Humidesulfovibrio mexicanus: one gene and its partner. The protein of the gene in region 1 interacts with the protein of each later gene in a pairwise test. Links are inferred from orthologs where the notes say so. Each region holds a gene or a part of one and is shown in the gene's direction. Other genes may lie near its edges. The genes, in order: mtgA and CHB73_RS04175.

Region 1 (3,209 bases):
GCTCCGTGCTTTCTGGCGACCTCCTTGACCACCACGCGGTAGGTCATGGTGATGTCGGCCATTTTGAGGGCCTCGGCGTAGCGCATGTCGATTTCGTGCTGGCTGGGGGCGACCTCGTGGTGGCTGTACTCGATGGCCACGCCCATCTGCTCCAGGGCGAAGATGATGTCGCGGCGGATGCTGTTGCCCAGGTCCAGGGGCGGGGCGTCGAAGTAGCCGCCGTGGTCCAGCAGCTCGGTGCCGCGGTCGTTGCCGAAGAGGAAGAACTCCAGTTCCGGTCCGCAGTAGTAGGTGTAGCCCTTTTCGGCGCATTTGCGCAGCACGCGGCGCAGGCAGTAGCGCGAGTCCGCGGCGTAGGGCTGGCCGTCCGGGGTGTGGATGTCGCAGAACATGCGGGCCACGGGACGTTCCGCGGGACGCCAGGCCAGCACCTGGAAGGAGGTGGGGTCGGGCATGGCGATCATGTCCGACTCCTCCACGCGGGCGAAGCCCAGGATGGACGAGCCGTCGAAGCCCATGCCCTCCTCGAAGGCGGCTTCCAGTTCGCGCGGGGTGACCTGGAAGCTCTTGAGGGTGCCCAGGATGTCCACGAACCAGAACTGGACAAAGCTGATGTCGTATTCCTTGACGGCCTTGAGCACGTCGTCGGCGTTGCGGCAGTTGAAGATGGGGATGTTCATGGGGCGGTCTCCTGTTCTGCGGTGGTTGGGTGCGCGTCCCTGGGCGCGGAGCGCACGCGGGCTGAAAGCCGGGCCTGCGTTTCGAGGGGTATCCTCAGGCCATGTAGATTCTAGCCGCGCCAGGCGAGTCTGTAAAGCGCGGCTGAAACAGGGTGGGCTCGGCGTTCCTGGGCCGCCCATGGCCTGTTCGGCCGGGAACCTGGACGCCAGACCGCTTTCCGGCTAAACACCTGTGGTTGGCCATGTGGCCACAAAGGAGCAGCGGTGCGCAAGCCGATACTCACAGTCGCGGGGCTCGCCTTGCTGGCGGCCCTGGCCTACCTGGCCTCGTTCTTCGTGTACCCGGACGTGGGGGCGTTGGCGAAGAAGAATCCGGGCAAGACGGCCTTTATGGAATGGCGCGAGGCCCAGTGGGCCGAGAAAGGCGAGAAGAAGAAGATCACTCAGCGCTGGGTGCCGCTCTCCCGCGTTTCCCCCCTGTTGGTGAAGGCCGTGCTCATCGGCGAGGACGACAAGTTCTACCACCATGAGGGGTTTGACTACGAGGCGCTGGAGCAGGCCTTTGAGAAGAACCTCAAGGAAGGGCGCTTTGCCGCCGGGGCCAGCACCATCAGCCAGCAGTTGACCAAGAATCTGTTCCTTTCGCCGGAAAAGAGCCTGACCCGCAAGGCCAAGGAGGCTATCCTCACCTGGCGCATGGAGCGCACGCTCTCCAAACGGCGCATCCTGGAGCTGTACGTCAACGTGGCCGAGTGGGGCGACGGCATTTTCGGCGTGGAGGCCGCCAGCCGCCACTATTTCCAAAAGCCCGCCAGCCAGCTCACCAGCATGGAGGCCGCGCGCCTGGCCGCCGTGCTGCCCAATCCCATCCGCTTCAACCCCGTGGGCTCCCAACGCTACGTCACCTTCCGCGCGAACCTCATCCATTCCATCATGGTGCGCCGGGGCATTGCCGTGGCGGGCTTCCAGGAGGTCATGGAGGGCAAGGATGAGCCTGCCGAACCGGCCGAACCGCTCGGGCCGGGCGAGCCGCACAACGCGACCGGACCGGGCGAGCCCGCTGGCGCGAGCGTGGGCTCCGAGGGCAACCGCGGCGACGCCCCGGCCGCTCCGGACGCCGTGGCTGCGCCGCCCTCCGCAACGGGCCAGCTTCCGGCGGGACCGCCGACCACCCCCTAACGCCACAAGGAGTTCGTATGCGCCCGTTGATCATGCTCACCGCCCTTGTGGCCGGGGCGCTCATGCCGTTGCAGGCCGGGGTCAACGCGCGCCTGCGCGTGCACCTGGGCGATGCGCTCTCGGCCTCGCTGGTGAGTTTTTGCGTGGGCACGGTGGCCCTGTTCGTGTTCATGGTGGTCACGCGCGCCCCGTGGCCGGGCGCGGCGGCGGCCGCCTCAGCGCCGTGGTGGTCTTGGCTGGGCGGCACGCTGGGCGCGTTCTTTGTGGCGGTGACGGTGCTGCTGGCCTTCAAGCTCGGGGCCACGGGCCTCATGGCCTGGATCATCGCCGGGCAGTTGGTGGCCTCGCTGCTGCTGGACCATTACGGCGTCATCGGCTTTCCCGTGCGGGAGGTGACGTGGCAGCGGCTGGCAGGGGTCGGGCTGCTGCTGTGCGGCGCGCTGCTTGTCAACGAGTACTAGGACGGTGTTCATGAGCCTGATGCGCGACACCCTGGCCGTATGCCGCATGATCAAGATCGAGCACTCGGTGTTCGCCCTGCCCTTCGCCTTCACCGGGGCGTTTCTGGCCCAGGGGGCGGGACCTGGCTGGAGCGCCCCGTCCTGGCGCGTGCTTGCGCCGCTGACCCTCGCCATGGTGGCGGTGCGCTCCTTCGCCATGGGCTACAACCGCCTGGCCGACCTGGACATCGACCGGCTGAACCCGCGCACGCAGATGCGCCCGCTGGTGACCGGCGAACTCTCCGTGGCCTTCACCAAGCGTTTTCTGTTCGTGTGCGCGCTGGTGTTCACGGCGGCCTGCGCGGCCATGAACAGTACCTGCCTGCTGCTTTCGCCCGTGGCCCTTGTCTGGAGCGGCTTCTACAGCCACACCAAGCGCTTCACCCCCCTGTGCCACTTCGCCCTGGGCAGCGTGCTGGGCCTGGCCCCTGTGGCCGGCTGGCTGGCGGTGTCGCCGCACAGCCTTGGCTACCCTGCGGTGCTGCTGTTCTTCGCCGTCACCCTTTGGGTGGCGGGCTTCGACATCCTGTACGCCTGCCAGGACGCGGACTTCGACAAAAGCCAGGGGCTGTGCTCCCTGCCCGCGCACCAGGGCGTGGCGCGGGCGCTGTTCACGGCCGCGGCCACCCACGCCTCGGCCGCGCTGCTGTTCCCCATGGCCGGGCTTTCCGCCGGGCTGGGGATGCTGTTCTTGTGCGTCAGCCTGATCATCGGCTGCATCCTTGTGTGGGAGCACCGGCTCATCAGCGCCGAGGACCTTTCGCGGGTCAACGTCGCCTTCTTCACCATGAACGGGGTCATCGCGGTGTTCGTGTTCCTGGGCGCCTGGGCAGATTTGGCCCTGGGTTCT
Region 2 (3,285 bases), on another replicon or contig:
GGCCGTGTGCACCTGCGACCGCATCCCGGTTCTGAAGGTGCTGACCAAGAAGCCCCAGCAGCCCACCCAGCTTGAAGTGGACCGCAACCCCAGAAGCCGCAGCGCCAAGCTGCGCGTGGCGGAGCGCCTGCCCGGCGCGGAAGGTGCGCGGTGAGCAGGCTCAAGGGCTGGGTCGGGGCCTTTTTCCTGGCCATAGCGGGGGTGCTTGTGCTGGGGCTTTCCAGCGTGTGGCTCAACATTGAGCGCATGGACCTGGCCTACGACCTGAACAAGCTGGAGAAGGAGCTGGGCAACCGCACGGCGCTGGCGACCAAGCTTGAGGTGGAGCGCAACAATCTTCTTTCGCCCTATCGCCTGAAGCGGCTGGCCGCCGTGTACGGGCTGATCCCCGTGGGGCCGGGGCAAATGCGCATCATGACGGACCAGGGCAAGCCCCAGTCCGCCGAAGACGGCAAGTAACGGCAAGGATCATGGAAGATGGCGGTCAAAAGTCGCATCGAGCGCAAGCGGCCCAAGGAGGCCCGAACCAAGACGGACGTGGTCAGGCTCAAGCTGGTCTTCGTCGCGTTCGTGTTCGCGTCCTTGTGGCTGGCCTTGTGGTGCCGCGCGGGATACGTGCAGCTCTTCCTCGGGCCGACGCTCTCCGCCGCGGCGGGCAAGCAGAACCTGGCCACGGAGTTCGAACTGGGCGAGCGCGGGCGCATTTACGCCAGCAACAACGCCCTGTTGGCCACCAGCGTGGAGAGCAAGAGCGTGTACGCCTCGCCCGTTGAGATACAGAGCCCCGCCCGCACCGCGCAGGTGCTGGCGCAAATTCTGGGCGCTCCCAGGAAAAACCTGCAGAAGGATCTCTCCTCGCGCAAGGGCTTCGTCTGGGTCAAGCGGCAAATCGACGATGCCGAGGCCCAGGCCCTGGCGCAGGCCAATCTGCCGGGCATCCACCTCACCAGCGAATTCCGCCGCATGTATCCCAACCGGCACCTGGCCGGGCAGGTGCTCGGCTTCGTGGATGTGGACGGCAAGGGGCTGGAAGGCGTCGAGAACCTCTTTGACGAACGCATGGCCGGTGGACGCGCCAAGTTCGTGGTCCAGCGCGACGCCTCCGGCCGGAGGCTGTACCTGGACGACGAAGGCCGCGAGATGAACATCCGCGGGCAAGACGTGCGGCTGACCATCGACACCGTTGTGCAGGACGCCGCCGAACAGGCCCTTGCGGACGCGGTGACGCGCTTCAACGGTCGTTCGGGCATGGCCATGGTCGTGCGCGTGGAAACGGGCGACATCCTGGCCCTGGCCCACTACCCGTTCTTCAATTCCAACATCCCGCGGCAAACCAAGCCCGCGGTGCGCAGAAACCGCGCCGCCCTGGACATCTACGAGCCGGGCAGCACCATGAAGCCCTTCCTCTTTGCCTCCGCCCTGGAAAACAAGGTGGTGGACCCCAACAAGGTCTTCGACTGCGAAAACGGCAAATGGACCCTGCGCGGCAAGACCATCCGCGACACCCACCCGTATCGCTGGCTTTCGGCCAACCGGGTGCTGCGCTACTCAAGCAACATCGGCACGGCCAAGATCGGCCTGGCCCTGGGCGCGCAGCCCTACTACAACACCCTGCGCGGCCTGGGCTTCGGCGAACGCCCTGGCCTGGGGCTGCCCAGCGAATCGCCGGGCATCCTGCGCCAGGCCAAGGAATGGACGGAATTCGACCTGGCGGCCATGTCCTTTGGACAGGGCATCGGCGTCACCAGCCTACAAATGGCCAAGGCCTACCTCTGCCTGGCCAACAAGGGCGTTGCGCGCCCGCTGCGCCTGGTGCTCGATCCCCCGGCCGAGGAACTGCCCGAGCCCGCGCGCGTGTTCAGCGCGCAGACCGCGGACAGCGTGCTTTCCATGATGCGCGAAGTCGTCGAGGAGGACGGGACCGGCAAGGTGGCGCGCATTCCCGGAGTCAGCATGGCCGGCAAGACCGGAACCGCACAGAAGGTGGGCGGCGCTGGCAAGGGGTATGGCGAAGGCATCGTGGCCAGCTTTGTCGGCATCGTGCCTGCGGAGAAGCCGGAGTTCATCTTCATGGTCGCCGTGGACGAGCCCACCCCGGTGGTCTATGGCGGCGTGGTGGCCGCCCCCGCCGTGCGCGACATCGCCCTCAAGACACTGGCCTATTACGGCCGCCTGCCAGAGGCCAAAGTCCCCAGGCAGGAGGACGTTTCCGAAAGCAGCATGACCGCGCGCGCCCCGCACCCGCCCACTGCGGAAGGCGGCGGCGCCACGGTGCCGAACCTCATGGGGCTGTCCGTGCGCAGGGCGCTGGAAGTCCTCGGCAAACGCGGCATCGTGCCCTCGCTCAAGGGCGGCGGCATGGAAATAACGAACCAGAAGCCCGCACCGGGCGAACCCTGGCCAGATGGCGGAACCACGGCCAAGGACGGAGGGTTCATCCTCTGGCTGGGACAGGGAGATAAGGAGGCCAAGCAGTGAACGGCCCGCGCTTCAACGAACTGCTGGCGCTTGTCGGCAGGGGGCTCATGGTCCGCACAGACTCGCGCAAGGTGCTTCCCGGCGAGGTTTTCGTGCTCATGCCCAGCGCGGTGGACAAGGCCGCGGCATACCTTGCCGACGCCATCGCCCGCGGGGCTTCCTGGATCGTTGTCGACCAGGAGACGGCCGTGCCGGGCGATCTCCAGGTCTCGCTCGTGCGCGTGGAGGATCCGGCTGAAACGTTGGGCGAACTCGCCGACGCCTATTTCAACACCCGCGAGCAGGCCATGCAGGTGGTGGGCATAACCGGCACCAACGGCAAAACCACGGTGAGCTACCTTCTGGAAGGCCTGCTTTCCGCCTGCGGCCGCAGCGTGGGCGTGCTGGGCACAGTGGCCTACCGCTGGCCCGGCCACAGCGTGGACGCCAGCCTGACCACCCCCGGCTGCTGGCGGCTGCACGAGCTCTTCGCCCAGATGTCCGCCTCCGGGGTGGATACGGTCATCATGGAGGCCAGCTCCCATGCCCTGCACCAAAAGCGCGTGGCCGGGCTGGAGTTCGATGCCGCCGCGCTGACCAACCTGACCCAGGACCACCTGGACTACCACCACGATTTCGAAACGTACTACCAGGCCAAACGCCTGCTTTTCGGCGCATACCCGCGTCCGGACAAGCACAAGGCCGCAAATGCCGACGACCCTTACGGCGCGCGGCTGCTGAAGGAATTCCCGGACGCGCTGGGCTTCACACTGGACGACGCGCAAAGCGGCGACGGTCCCATGCTGCGCGGTAGCCTGGTGGAATGCA

What was found.
Region 2: the proteins of mtgA (region 1) and CHB73_RS04175 interact in binary tests that used the Escherichia coli proteins (3 or more experiments, as listed by UniProt). The link is inferred for Humidesulfovibrio mexicanus from one-to-one orthologs.

Annotation. Positions count from the first base shown.
Region 1 is NZ_FZOC01000003.1:108,130-111,338, forward strand. Bases 1-2,901 are described here. They hold mtgA (monofunctional biosynthetic peptidoglycan transglycosylase), read left to right. Parts: upstream 1-944; coding sequence 945-1,859; downstream 1,860-2,901. Other genes in these bases: CHB73_RS07205 (glutamine synthetase family protein), read right to left, coding at 1-680; CHB73_RS07215 (DMT family transporter), read left to right, coding at 1,877-2,320; CHB73_RS07220 (UbiA-like polyprenyltransferase), read left to right, coding at 2,331-2,901. In the rest of the region: more of CHB73_RS07220, read left to right, coding at 2,902-3,209. UniProt on the Escherichia coli protein: Peptidoglycan polymerase that catalyzes glycan chain elongation from lipid-linked precursors. May play a role in peptidoglycan assembly during cell division in collaboration with other cell division proteins.
Region 2 is NZ_FZOC01000002.1:85,171-88,455, reverse strand. What follows is about bases 1-2,977. They hold CHB73_RS04175 (penicillin-binding transpeptidase domain-containing protein), read left to right. Parts: upstream 1-477; coding sequence 478-2,478; downstream 2,479-2,977. Other genes in these bases: CHB73_RS04170 (UDP-N-acetylmuramoyl-L-alanyl-D-glutamate--2,6-diaminopimelate ligase), read left to right, coding at 2,526-2,977; CHB73_RS04180 (hypothetical protein), read left to right, coding at 151-459; rsmH (16S rRNA (cytosine(1402)-N(4))-methyltransferase RsmH), read left to right, coding at 1-154. In the rest of the region: more of CHB73_RS04170, read left to right, coding at 2,978-3,285. UniProt on the Escherichia coli protein: Essential cell division protein that catalyzes cross-linking of the peptidoglycan cell wall at the division septum. Required for localization of FtsN.